3 regions of the Enterobacter roggenkampii genome follow, and region 2 is predicted to be linked to each of the others. Evidence: predicted binding sites of a transcription regulator. Region 2 holds the regulator's gene; each other region holds the start of a gene.
The links. Region 2 encodes CRP, which controls carbon source genes, mostly activating them, when cyclic AMP is high. Its sites were predicted from a motif close to ATGTGANNNNNNTCACAT; they were not measured.

Region 1 (4,556 bases), 930 kb from region 2:
TTCGGGCTGCTTAGTCATGTCAGGCTCCTTAAAAAAAGAGGCTAATGTTACCAGTTAAGACGCGCACTGAAAAACGGTTCTCTGTTAGACTTCAGTTAACTCTCTCTTACAGTATGGCATTTGCGATGAAAGTAACCTCACAAGTTGAAGCGCAGCGTAAGATTCTGGAAGAAGCCGTCTCCACCGCGCTGATGCTTGCTTCAGAAAAATCAGATGGCGCCGAAGTGGCGGTCAGCAAAACCACCGGCATTAGCGTGAGCACCCGCTATGGCGAAGTGGAGAATGTTGAATTCAACAGCGACGGCGCGCTGGGTATCACGGTATATCACCAGAATCGCAAAGGCAGTGCGTCATCCACCGATCTCAGTCCGGATGCCATCGCCCGTACGGTGCAGGCCGCGCTGGATATCGCCCGTTACACCTCACCGGATCCTTACGCCGGCGTGGCGGATAAAGATCTGCTGGCGTTTGACGCGCCGGATCTCGACCTGTTCCATCCGGCGGAAGTGACGCCGGACGAAGCGATTGAGCTGGCTGCCCGCGCCGAGCAGGCGTCCCTGCAGGCCGACAAGCGCATCACCAATACCGAAGGCGGCAGCTTTAACAGCCACTACGGCATCAAAGTCTTCGGCAACAGTCACGGCATGCTGCAGGGCTACTGCTCTACCCGCCACTCGCTCTCCAGCTGCGTCATCGCCGAAGAGAACGGTGACATGGAGCGCGACTACGCCTATACCATTGGCCGCGCGCTGGGGGATTTGCAGTCTCCGGAGTGGGTGGGTAAAGCGTGCGCCGAACGCACGCTGTCTCGCCTGTCGCCGCGTAAACTCTCCACCATGAAAGCCCCGGTGATTTTTGCCAACGAAGTGGCGACCGGTCTGTTTGGCCATCTGGTGGGCGCTATCGCGGGCGGTTCGGTGTACCGTAAATCGACCTTCCTGCTCGACTCGCTGGGCAAGCAGATCCTGCCGGAATGGCTCACCATCGAAGAGCATCCGCACCTGCTGAAAGGCCTGGCCTCCACGCCGTTCGACAGCGAAGGCGTGCGCACGGAGCGTCGTGACATCGTGAAAGACGGCATTCTGACCCAGTGGCTTCTGACCAACTACTCCGCGCGCAAGCTGGGGCTGAAAAGCACCGGGCACGCGGGCGGCATTCACAACTGGCGCATTGCCGGGCTGGGCCTCAACTTTGAGCAGATGCTGAAAGAGATGGGCACCGGTCTGGTGGTGACCGAGCTGATGGGTCAGGGCGTCAGCGGCATCACCGGCGATTACTCTCGCGGCGCGGCGGGCTTCTGGGTTGAAAACGGCGAAATCCAGTATCCGGTGAGCGAAATTACCATCGCTGGCAATCTGAAGGATATGTGGCGCAATATCGTTACGGTCGGTAACGATATTGAAACACGCAGCAATATACAGTGTGGTTCTGTATTACTCCCGGAAATGAAAATCGCCGGACAATAGAGATAGCGTTTTGTTAATAATAAAAAAGGAAGTGAGCAATGCGTAAACATCTGTTAGCGATCGTCGCGGCTTCAACGCTGGTTCTTGGCTCTTCTGCGTTTGCTGCCGATCTTGAAGACGACATGGGCATCCTCGGGCAAAACCTGAAGGTGGTGCAGAAAACCGACAATGCGGCGGAAATGAAAGACGCGCTGACCAAAATGCGTGAAGCGGCGCTGGACGCACAAAAAGCGACGCCTCCTAAACTGGAAAGCAAAGCGGCAGACAGTGCAGAGATGAAAGACTACCGCCACGGCTTTGACGTGCTGGTCGGCCAGATCGACGGCGCGCTGAAGCTCGCTAACGAAGGCAAAGTGAAGGAAGCCCAGGCGGCGGCCGAGCAGTTTGTGACGACCCGTAATACGTATCACAAGAAATACCGTTAACCGATCGCGCATCTGACAAATAATCAGCGGGGGCCAGTGGCCCCCGTTTTTTTGCGCGGTAATAAGTAAACCCTATCGCCATCACATTTTTGCGTCACCACGCCTGAACGTTTTCGCTTCCCCGGCGCGCGTTTTGCCGCTGGAATACGTGATATTCATCACGCAAATGCCGTGATTAATCCAGATTCACCGTATTTATGTGGCACAGATCACTGCTGCGGCTCCCCTTTCCACTTCGAAGTGGAAAACAACTCGCTACAAACAATTCCCCCCCAACGTTAGTTTTATTCCAGAGCCATTAACGGGGTAAGACCAGTGATTAACGGAGCGGTAATGAACGACGTTGGGGAACAGGCAGAGCAAACAGAACAGCTCGCGAACACCATGCTGCAGCAGGTTTATGCCCTGCTGGCCCGGAACAACATCATCCCCAATGCGGTACAGGAGCAGATGCTTACTTCCCACGTGCGCGCCATGGCGCACCGGTCCGTGACCGGCGAGCCGCTGCCGGAGGTTGAAGCAGAGCTGTTTGACGAAATTTCACCGGATTCAATGCGGCTTGCCCGTGAAGTGGTGGCGCAGTTTGGCAACCTTCCAGATGAAGAGGCCTGGCTGCTCTCCGTTCACTTTGAAGTCGCGAAAGACAACCTTTAAGGAGCAACACATGGAACAGATTACAGTCGTGATTGGCGATCGCCTGGGTAAAGGTCAGAAAGTGGCGGCCGGTGTGGAAAAAGCAGGTGGACGCGCGGTTGTCGTACCGGGCATGGCGGCAGACATGAAGCTCGGTGACGTGATGAAAGCAGAAAACGCCACCTTCGGCATCTCCTTCTGCGGCAGCGGCGGCGCGGGTGCCATCACCGCCCAGACCAAATATGGCTACAAGGCCAAATACGGTATGCGTTCCGTGGATGAAGGCGTCACCGCCATCAACGAAGGCTGCAACGTGCTGGGCTTTGGCTTTATGGATAAAGAAGAGCTGGGCGAGCGTCTGGTACAGGCGTGGCAGAAAAAATACGGCGCATAAGCATGAAAGAACAGTTCACAACCACGGTGAGAGTGAAGGGGAAGGGCGACGCCAAAGCGCGCGCCTTTGCCGACGCGCTCAACCACGTTCAGGCCGCGGTGATGAAAGCCTCACCGCATATCTTACTGCGTATTGAGCCACAGGATGTGCAGGTCGTTCAGGCGCAAGAAGCGGTGCGAAAAGAAGCGTTTCTGTTCTTCTTTCTGCGCCGGGAAAGACGCACCTACAGCGTGGAGCTGGATGTGACCGTCAACGTGACCGCCATCAATCTCGACCAGGTGGATTTCGTCACGCAACGCTGATTATTCATAAAAGGGCAGACTGATGTTCTTAATTATATTAATAAAATCGCTCATCATCGGCGGCCTGGTAGGCGTCGGTGTCGGGGCCGGGGCTGCACGCATGTTTCATGCGCCTACCACTCAGGGTATGGGCGCGTTTCGTACGTTGGGGGAACTGAACTCCTGCGAAGGGGATCCGGCGTCCCACTTCTCCTTTGGGTTAGGCTTCTTCTTTAACGCCTGGGCCTCTTCCGTGGCCGCAGGGGCTTTCACACAGGACGTTGACCACCGCATCATCCCGAACTGGGGTGCGGCCGCGCTGATGATCAAAAACCGTAACGTCGGCGAAACGCTGCACGATCCGCGCAAAATGGCGATTGCCTGCGGCGTGATCGGCATGATCGTCGTGACCTTCCTTAACCTGACTGCCTCCTCCGTGCCCGCTGCGCTTCAGGTCACCGCCGTGAAGGTGCTGGTGCCTGCCGCGAACCTGCTGGTCAACACCGTGATGCCGGTGATCTTCTGGCTGGCGGCCATCGATGCGGGTAAAAAATCGGGCTTCTGGGCCACCATCTTTGGCGGCGCGGCGCAGCTGATTATGGGCAACGCCGTACCGGGCCTGGTGCTGGGGATCCTGATCGGTAAAGGCGTGGAAGAGAGCGGCTGGAACCACGTCACCAAAGTGATGATGGCGGCGATCGTTCTGCTGTTCGTGCTGAGCGGCTTCTTCCGCGGCTTCGACATGAAGATGATCGAATCCTTCCATCTGACCGTGCCCAACTGGCTCGACATGATCCACAACTCGCTCAGCGGTAAATAACAGGAGCCTCTAAATGGAACAGAATAAAGGTTTTTGGTATGCCGACTGGTCGTTCCCGATCTTCGTTGGCCTGCTCTCCTCCGGCGTGTTTGCCGGGACGCACATGTACTACCTCTACGGCATCGGCGCGTTTAACGAAGTGGCCTTCGTGGCGATGCTGAAAGCGGGAATTGACACCGGCGTTTACGGCGCGGTGGCGGCGTTCGGCGCGAGCTTCCTGTTCGCCCGTATTATCGAAGGCTCGCTGGTCGGTATTCTCGACATCGGCGGGGCGATCCAGACCGGCGTGGGCCTCGGGGTTCCGGCGCTGCTGCTGGGCGCGGGGATCATGTTCCCGGTGACCAACTTCATTGCCGCGCTGATCACCGGCCTGGTGATTGGCCTTGCGATTGGCTACGTCATCATCCTGGCGCGTAAGTTCACCATCAACCAGAGCAACTCCACCTACGGCGCAGACGTGATGATGGGCGCGGGCAACGCTTCCGGCCGCTTCCTCGGACCGTTGATTATCCTCAGCGCCATGACCGCCTCCATTCC
Region 2 (4,556 bases):
GCAGCTGCAGGGTGTATACCGCCGTCACCGTAAAGCCCACCATCGCCCAGCCGTAATTTTTGCGGATAATCAGGTAGCTCACCAGCGTGATCGCCAGCATGCCTGCCAGGGTATAGCCTTCCGGCACGTGGAAGTGCAGCGTTACGCCTGCAATGATCAGCCCGGCCATGGTGCCGCCCGCCCGGTGCAGAATACGCACCCGCGTGGCGCCGTAGCCGTTCTGGGTGACGAACAGCACGGTCATTAAGATCCAGTAGGGCTTCGGCAGATGCAGCGCCATGCCCATCAGGCTGGCGATACTGAGCATCACGCTAATTCGTGCGGCATTGCGCAGGGCGGACGATTTGAGAGACAGATAGCTTTTGAGCGCGGGCAACAGGGGAAGCCGTTTTTGTTTATCCGCCATCAGGTCGCGGGAATAAAGCGGGCGCTGGGTGCGCAGCACGCGGGCGATGCGGCTGAAGTGCCAGGCGGCAAACTGGCCGACCGGGTTATCCGGATGCTGACGGGCGATTTTCTCCAGCGCGCCGAGCTGTTTTTCCATATTAAAGCGCGTGGGATAGCGGTGGTAGAGAATATCGTCAGCCAGCACGCGCAGGCGTGCCGAGACGGTCTGCGCGTTCCAGCGGATCACCGCTTCGGCGTGGCTGCGCTCAACCAGCTTTTGCACCTCCTGCGGGTGGTGCAGGCTAACGGAGATATGCTCCTGCAGATCCAGGCCTACCTGGAAGGTGCGCAGCAGCCGTTTGTATTCGTGGTTCTTGTTGGCGGCGAGCATATGCAGCTGCTGATAGCACTGGCTTATCAGATCCACCACCTTCTGCTGGCGCGTCAGCAGCGGCGGTAAGGCTTTTTCCGGATCGGTATGCTGGGTGAGCAGGGTGTATTTGGCTTCGCAGTATTCCGCCAACTGCACATAGAGCAGGCTCAGGGATTCGCGCAGCGGCTGTTCCCGCCACAGCCAGAACCAGAACCAGTTAAACAGCCCGTACCACAGTGTCCCCAGCGCGTAGATCAGCAGCGGCTCCCACACCGGCATATTCCCGGCGAGGCTCAGCGTGAAGATGGCCGCAATCAGCGAGGCGGGTAGCAGGCGGGCGTGCAGCGAGCTGATTTCCGCCGTGACGCCGAGCGTCATCGCCAGCACCGTCAGGATCAGCGGCAGCGGGATATCCCGGGCCAGTAAAAGCTGTACGGCAAGGCTACAGCCAGCAAACAGGCAGCCGCCCACGATCAGACGTTTGAAAAAGCGCTTATGCGGTGTGTCCAGGCCAGCAATGTTGCAGCAGGCGGGCACGAGGGAAAAGAGCAGGCCTTGCTGAAGGTGTCCGAGGATCAGGCCGATGGCCACGGGTAGACACAACACCAGCGTTTGTCGCAGTGCGTAGTTAACTTCCGGGTGATAGATCAGCCTGCGCCACATGAGGAGTAGAGACAAAAACGGCGTGACACCTTGCGATGGCACGCCGTTTAAGCGGAATTAACGCGTTCCGTAAACCACGATGGTTTTACCGTGGGCGGAGATCAGGTTTTGATCTTCCAGCATTTTCAGGATACGGCCCACTGTTTCACGGGAGCAACCGACGATCTGACCAATTTCCTGACGGGTAATTTTAATTTGCATGCCGTCCGGATGGGTCATGGCGTCCGGCTGTTTCGCCAGGTTCAGCAGAGTTTGTGCGATGCGGCCCGTCACGTCCAGGAAGGCGAGGTTGCCCACTTTCTCTGAGGTGACCTGCAGACGGCGCGCCATCTGGGAAGAGAGACGCATCAGAATGTCAGGGTTAACCTGAATCAGCTGACGGAACTTCTTGTAAGAAATTTCAGCCACTTCACATGCTGTCTTTGCACGAACCCAGGCGCTACGTTCCTGGCCCTCTTCAAACAGGCCCAGTTCACCGATGAAATCGCCCTGGTTCAGATAAGAAAGGATCATCTCTTTCCCTTCTTCATCTTTGATCAGCACTGCCACCGAGCCTTTAACGATGTAATACAACGTTTCCGCTTTTTCACCCTGGTGAATCAGCGTGCTCTTTGATGGGTACTTATGAATGTGGCAATGAGACAAGAACCATTCGAGAGTCGGGTCTGTTTGCGGTTTGCCAAGCACCATGCGCTGTTATCCTCTGTTATAAGCTGTCACCAGAGTCATCAGATGCATCCGGACTCTGGGGTTGCAATCGAATTCTTACCCATACCCTGGGAAGTCGGCTACCGTAACGTTTCGCAGCCAGTAAAGTTTGATGTCCTCTGCATACATGTGTAACGTCAATGTATTACTGTAGCATCCTGAGTGTTTTAGCATAGCTTTCGCCGCGTGTCTCCTGGTGTCTCGCTTCAGCATGATGCAGGTCGCCTTCCATTGCGAGAAATGTAACGCACGCGTAATCTGTCACCAAAAATGCAACGTTGGAGTTTAAGAATATGCAAGCGCGCGTGAAGTGGGTTGAAGGTTTAACGTTCCTGGGCGAGTCCGCGTCAGGACATCAGATTTTGATGGATGGTAACTCCGGCGATAAAGCGCCCAGCCCAATGGAAATGGTGCTGATGGCGGCAGGGGGATGCAGTGCCATTGACGTGGTGTCGATTCTGCAAAAAGGCCGTCATGACGTGACGGATTGTGAGGTCAAACTCACGTCAGAACGCCGCGAAGAGGCGCCACGCCTGTTCACCCACATCAATCTGCACTTTGTGGTCACCGGTAAAGAACTGAAAGACGCGGCGGTTTCACGTGCGGTGGACCTGTCTGCGGAGAAGTACTGCTCTGTGGCGTTAATGCTGGAGAAAGCGGTAAACATCACCCATTCGTATGAAGTGATCGAGGCTTAATGTTTTGGCGGGTGGCGCTTCGCTGACCCGCCCTACAAAAGCACGACCGTTGGCCCGGTAAGCGCAGCGCCCCGGGCAAAAAACTCACGCGATCTGTTTCCCTTCCATCAGTCGCTCCACCAGCGGCGTCATGATGAGCTCCATCGCCAGCCCCATTTTTCCGCCCGGTACGACTAATGTATTCATGTGAGAAATAAACGAGCCCTGCAGCATCGCCAGCAGCCAGGGGTAGTCAATGCCTTCGAGATTGCGGAAATGGATCACCACAAAGCTCTCATCCAGGGATGGGATACTTTTGGCCGCGAACGGGTTGGAGGTGTCCACCGTCGGCACGCGCTGGAAGTTGATATGGGTGCGGGAAAACTGCGGCGTCAGGAAGTTGATGTAGTCTTCCATGGAGCGCACCACCGAATCCATCACTGCTTCGCGCGAGTGGCCGCGCTCGCTCATGTCACGCGTCAGCTTCTGGATCCACTCCAGGTTAACGATAGGCACCACGCCAACCAGCAGATCCACGTGGCGCGCCACGTCGTGCTGCGGCGTGACCACGCCGCCGTGTAATCCTTCGTAGAACAGCACGTCGGTAGGTTCCGGCAGGGGCTGCCAGGGGGTAAAGGTGCCAGGCACCTGATTCCAGGGAACGGCTTCATCATAGGTATGCAGATACTTGCGGGACTGCCCTTTACCGCTCTGGCCGTACTCAATAAAGGTTTGTTCCAGCAGGCCGAAGTCATTGGCTTCCGGACCGAAGTAGCTGATGTGTTTACCCAGATCGCGCGCCTTACGGATGGCCATGTCCATCTCCGGGCGCGTGTAGCGGTGAAAGCTGTCGCCTTCGACCTCCGCCGCACGGAGATTCAGCTGGGCGAAAATCTTGCGAAATGCGAGGCTGGTGGTGGTGGTTCCCGCACCACTCGACCCCGTAACGGCAATAACCGGATGTCTGGCAGACATAGCAACTCCCTGACTGAAAAGGGTGGAAGATCAGCCGTGAAACGCGTTGCGGGGCATGATATTGACCGTCTCATGCAGTTCTGACCACACCAGCACCACGTCGCCGCTTTTCAGCTGGCGCTTTACATCGTTGACCTTTTGCTCAAGCGAGCGTTCCTGTTCACCATAATCGGTGCCTTCGCGTAATACAAAGCTTTCAATCAGATTATCGAGCGTTTCGGGAGCCAGATCCTGCCAGGGAATAATCATGTTGCACCGTCCAGATAAGGGGTTAGCCAGTCAGGAATACGCGTCTCAAGCCACATTTTCGGGCGGCGCAGCGTGCCGCCGATAAACCCGACGTGGCCGCCGTGCTCGGTCAACTGATAGTGAACGTTGTCGGGCAGGAATTCCTGAGCGGGAATCGAGTGATGATCCATAAAAGGGTCATCTTTGGCGTGAATGATCAGCGTTGGCTGCGTGATCTTGCTGAGCAGCGGCATGGCGCTGCATTGACGATAATAGTCAATTGCATCGGCGAAGCCGTGAATTTTCGCGGTGATCAGATCGTCGAATTCGCGTATGCGGCGCACTTTTTTCAGCTGGCGCAGGCTGACCGGGAGGGTGTCCGGGTAGGCCTTCAGCTTACGCGCCGCGTTGGCCTTCAGCAGGTTGAGCAGGTAGCGCTGATAGACGCGGGAAAAGCCTTTATCCATGTGGTAGCTGCACTGCTCCAGCATGAACGGGGCGGAGACGATGACGGCGGCATCCAGCGGGACGCTTTCCCCTTCTTT
Region 3 (4,556 bases), 2.2 Mb from region 2:
CGGTACTGGCCGTTATGAGCGTCTGAGCGATGAAGTGAAAGACAGCCCGATGGTCGATAAGTCCTGGGCAGGCATCTTCTCTGTCGGTGTGACCTACAAGTTCTGATTGCGCACTTATATTGTGCAATTGGTGCATCAAAACGGGGCGCTTGCGCCCCGTTTGCTTTAGTGTGGTGCAGCGAGATTATCGCTTAATAATGCGGATCGTCTGACCTAAACGAGATGGCTTTTCTTCACTCGCTTTTTGCGGGGTAGTCACGCAGGCCGTTTCCACGCAGACAAACGTTTTATAACCGTCGTCAGGCACGTCGGCCATGCTGACAGACAGTGCAGGACCCGGGTTCCAGCCCACCACGTTGCTGTGATGGTGATGTACTACCTCAATGCCGCGGTTCAGGGCACCGTCGTGGATCATGCTGCATGCTTCCGGATGCAGATAGACGCGGTCGGTACGGTCAGGAAAAGCCTGAACGCCGTCGCTGAGTTTGCCTTCTTTCGCGTTGTCGACTTTATCGATAAAGGTATCGCCAAGGCCACTCACCTTCACAGCGCTGATGTCACCCACGTTGAAATAGGTGTGCAGGGCGGAGGTGGTTTCGAACTCGCCGTGGGCTTCCAGTTCGATTTCACAGGTTTTACCCAGCTTAAAGCGGGCGTACAGGGTGAAATCGTGCGGCCACAGGGCGCGCGTCTCGTCATTTGCCTGCAGCTCAAAGGTCAGCACGGCGCCGCTGTCGTCTTCGTTATGCGCTTTCAGGGTCCACTGCTGGTTACGGGCAAATCCGTGAGAAGGCAAACCCGGCTGTGCGGACGGGCCGAACCACGGCCAGCAGATCGGTACGCCACCACGGATTGCAGCCCCTTTTTTGAAGGAGGTCGCATCACTGAGCCACAATCCCTCAACTTCACCTTCCGGCTTCCAGGAGAGCAGGTGGGCGCCGTTCAGCGCCACGGAGGCCTTAACGCGTGGATGGTCAACGACGATAACGTCAGCACCGTCAATCTGGCGGCGGGAGAGCACAGGGGTAAGTTGTTCGACTACCGGAAGTGCAAAAATTTTATTAATCATTAAGCAATCCTCTGTCTTATAAATAAAAAAGGCGACCGAAGTCGCCTTTTTGGATCAAACACTCATCTCAACTTATTTGGAGATGTGAGCGATCAGGTCCAGTACTTTGTTAGAGTAGCCGGTTTCGTTGTCGTACCAGGATACCAGTTTAACGAAGTTGTCGTTCAGTGCGATACCAGCTTTAGCATCGAACACGGAAGTGCACACTTCGCCGTTGAAATCGGTAGAAACAACGTCGTCTTCGGTGTAACCCAGAACGCCTTTCATTGGGCCTTCGGAAGCAGCTTTGATTGCTTTCTTAATTTCTTCATAAGAAGCAGCTTTTTCCAGACGAACGGTCAGGTCAACAACGGATACGTTAGGAGTTGGAACGCGGAACGCCATACCAGTCAGTTTGCCATTCAGTTCTGGCAGTACTTTACCTACAGCTTTAGCCGCACCGGTAGAGGATGGGATGATGTTCTGAGCCGCGCCACGGCCGCCGCGCCAGTCTTTGTGAGACGGGCCATCAACGGTTTTCTGAGTAGCGGTGGTTGCGTGAACGGTGGTCATCAGACCTTCGATGATGCCGAAGTTGTCGTTGATAACTTTAGCCAGCGGTGCCAGGCAGTTGGTGGTGCAGGATGCGTTGGAAACGATGTCCTGGCCAGCGTAAGTTTCGAAGTTTGCACCACGAACGAACATTGGGGTGTTGTCTTTGGAAGGACCCGTCAGAACAACTTTCTTCGCACCCGCAGTGATGTGTTTACGTGCAGTTTCGTCGGTCAGGAAGATACCGGTTGCTTCAGCAACAACGTCAACACCAATTTCGTTCCATTTCAGGTTAGCTGGGTCTTTCTCAGCAGTAACGCGGATGGTTTTGCCATTTACAACCAGGTGGCCGTCTTTCACTTCAACGGTGCCGTCGAAACGACCGTGAGTTGAGTCGTACTTCAGCATGTACGCCATGTATTCAGCGTCCAGGAGATCGTTGATACCAACGATTTCGATGTCAGAACGTTTCTGAGCAGCACGGAAAACAATACGGCCGATACGGCCAAAACCGTTGATACCTACTTTGATAGTCATATATTCCACCAGCTATTTGTTAGTGAATAAAAGGTTGCCTGTAAAATTACAAAAACCTTACGCAGCGTCAAGCGGAATCGTGTCAATCATTGCGACAAATCAATCCTGTGACTAACGTTTGTGCGACTGACTCGCCTCACTTTCCCTTTGAGCTTGCAACCACATGGGGGCTGCGCCCGGAATTTTAAAGTCCTCGCAGGATAAAAATGTGAATGTGATCACAATTGCCTGACCGCCTTTTCGCGACACATAAGTTTAGATCAAAAGTGCACGCAAGGGTGTTAATGTTTTGTTAGAATGCGGGGTAAAAGATGTCTGTTTCTACAGCGAGATGTAAGCATATGTCGAACCAACGTAACCCCGACGATTTGAAAAAAAACCTCACAGAAATGCAGTTTTACGTGACGCAAAACCACGGGACGGAACCGCCGTTCACCGGGCGTTTACTGCACAACAAGCGAGACGGCGTCTACCACTGCCTGGTCTGTGATGCTCCGCTGTTCAATTCCCAAACGAAATTTGATTCGGGCTGCGGCTGGCCGAGCTTTTACGAGCCGGTGAGCGATGAGGCTATCCGCTATCTGACCGACGCGTCCCACGGTATGGTGCGCACCGAAATTCGCTGCGGCAACTGCGATGCGCACCTTGGACACGTCTTCCCGGATGGCCCTCAGCCAACGGGCGAGCGTTTCTGCGTGAATTCAGCCTCAATGAGCTTCACTGACGACGAAAACGGCGACCAGATCAAGGGTTGAAAAAACGATTCAGCAAATTATTCCTTTAAAAGGGCGGGATTGTGAATATTGAAGACATGATTAGCGGTATGACGCCGGAGATTTATCAACGTCTGGTCACCGCCGTAGAGCTGGGAAAATGGCCCGATGGCGTCGCGCTGACCCCGGAGCAGAAAGAAAACAGCCTGCAGCTGGTGATGCTGTGGCAGGCGCGCAACAACACCGACGCGCAGCACATGACGATCGACACCCGTGGTCAAATGGTGATGAAGAGCAAGCGTGAGCTGAAAGAGGACTTTGGTATCACCCCGAAGCCGATTGCGACTTTCAAATAATGCTCTCATGTAGGCCGGGTAAGCGCTAGCGCCACCCGGCACGCTACACTTTAGTGCGGGATCCCGAGCGACGCCGCCAGCTGCTTCGCTAACTGGTTTTCATCATCCGCGCCGTACTCCCAGAACATCGCTCCGGCGAGACCTTTCTCTTTGATGTAGTCCGCTTTGATCGCCACGGATCGCGGGTTCTCATACGAAATCGCAAACAGCGCGTTGCCATCGGCACCCTTCACCGAAAGCCACGGCACTTTCGCCTGGTCGTCCCAGTGCTCGGTAAAGCGTTTCTGCGGATCGTTCAGCAGCTTTTTGACGATATCGTTGTACTTCACGTAGGTATCTTTGGTCAGGTCGTAGCCGAGCGACTTGAACAACCCGATCTCCTGCGGCCCGAAGTAGGGCTGAGTGGCCGGATTTTTTTGCGCATCGGGTTTCGTCCAGTCAATGCCCGGCTCCACGGCGCGTTTAGGTACGCGGCCATAGAAACCAATCCCGAGATTCATCTGCTGCGGCTTCAGCCCGGCGGCCAGATAGTTGTTCACCACAAAATCGACGCTGTATTTGTCCGCGGCGGCCACCGTCGGCCAGGCGCTGGAGTCGTACAGGTTGGCATTGAAATACTGCGTGCCGTACGCCATGTCGTAGGTCATCAGGTTGATGTAATCGAGCAGGGGGGCAATGGCTTTCACATCCACCCAGCTTTTCGGACTTTCCGCATTCGCGCCTACCGCAATGGTCACCAGCTTTTTATGCCCGAACGCGTCGCGCATCTCCTTCAGCAGGGCGGTAAAGTTTTCCCTGTCGGTGGGCTGGCTTGCCACCAGGCCCCAGGCGCCGTTGACCGGATACTCCCAGTCGAGGTCGATCCCGTCCAGACCATATTTTTCAACAATCTCCTGCGCGGAGCGGATGAACACCGCGCGACTCTCTTGGGTTGCCGCTGCGCCAGAGAAACCACGCGCGCCCCAGCCGCCGACGGAGAGCAGGACCTTAAGATTTGGGTTTTGCTTACGCAGGGTGGGGATCAAGGCCAGGTCGGACGCCACTTTTGGCGATAGCCAGATTTGATGCAGCTTCGCCGGATCTTTCAGCGCGGCGTTGGTTTCGTCTTTTTCGTCGTTATAGACCAGACCAAACGAGTAGTTCAGGTGGGTGATCTGGCGAACGTCAAGTTTATTGATATCGCCACCCGGTCCGGCGGTGACGTCGCCACCCCCGTTAAAATAGCCCACGGACATCAGGGAACTGGCGGAGGCAACTGACGCGCAAAGCAAGGGTAAGGCTGCCAGCAAGGGCAAACGTTTCATACAAGTTCCTCTTTGACTTAATAAAATTAACCACGCCACGGAAAAG

Region 1: BFV67_RS02345 (glycine dehydrogenase) is a predicted target of CRP. The motif match lies at 2,089-2,106, and genes of this name have one in related genera.
Region 3: msrB (peptide-methionine (R)-S-oxide reductase MsrB) is a predicted target of CRP. The motif match lies at 2,344-2,361, and genes of this name have one in related genera.

What each region holds. Positions count from the first base shown of each region.
Region 1 is NZ_CP017184.1:498,422-502,977, forward strand. It holds gene yjgA (ribosome biogenesis factor YjgA) at 1-18, opposite strand, end outside; gene pmbA (metalloprotease PmbA) at 114-1,466, shown strand; gene cybC (cytochrome b562) at 1,505-1,891, shown strand; gene BFV67_RS02345 (glycine dehydrogenase) at 2,207-2,545, shown strand; gene BFV67_RS02350 (SFCGS family glycine-rich protein) at 2,556-2,918, shown strand; gene BFV67_RS02355 (DUF4312 family protein) at 2,921-3,220, shown strand; gene BFV67_RS02360 (DUF4311 domain-containing protein) at 3,243-4,019, shown strand; gene BFV67_RS02365 (DUF4310 family protein) at 4,033-4,556, shown strand, end outside.
Region 2 is NZ_CP017184.1:4,320,564-4,325,119, reverse strand. It holds gene BFV67_RS20355 (YccS/YhfK family putative transporter) at 1-1,423, opposite strand, end outside; gene crp (cAMP-activated global transcriptional regulator CRP) at 1,481-2,113, opposite strand; gene BFV67_RS20345 (OsmC family protein) at 2,425-2,829, shown strand; gene BFV67_RS20340 (phosphoribulokinase) at 2,914-3,783, opposite strand; gene BFV67_RS20335 (YheU family protein) at 3,814-4,032, opposite strand; gene BFV67_RS20330 (hydrolase) at 4,029-4,556, opposite strand, start outside.
Region 3 is NZ_CP017184.1:1,809,581-1,814,136, forward strand. It holds gene BFV67_RS08440 (MipA/OmpV family protein) at 1-106, shown strand, start outside; gene BFV67_RS08445 (D-hexose-6-phosphate mutarotase) at 185-1,069, opposite strand; gene gapA (glyceraldehyde-3-phosphate dehydrogenase) at 1,142-2,137, opposite strand; gene msrB (peptide-methionine (R)-S-oxide reductase MsrB) at 2,479-2,892, shown strand; gene BFV67_RS08460 (YeaC family protein) at 2,934-3,206, shown strand; gene chiD (chitinase ChiD) at 3,257-4,510, opposite strand.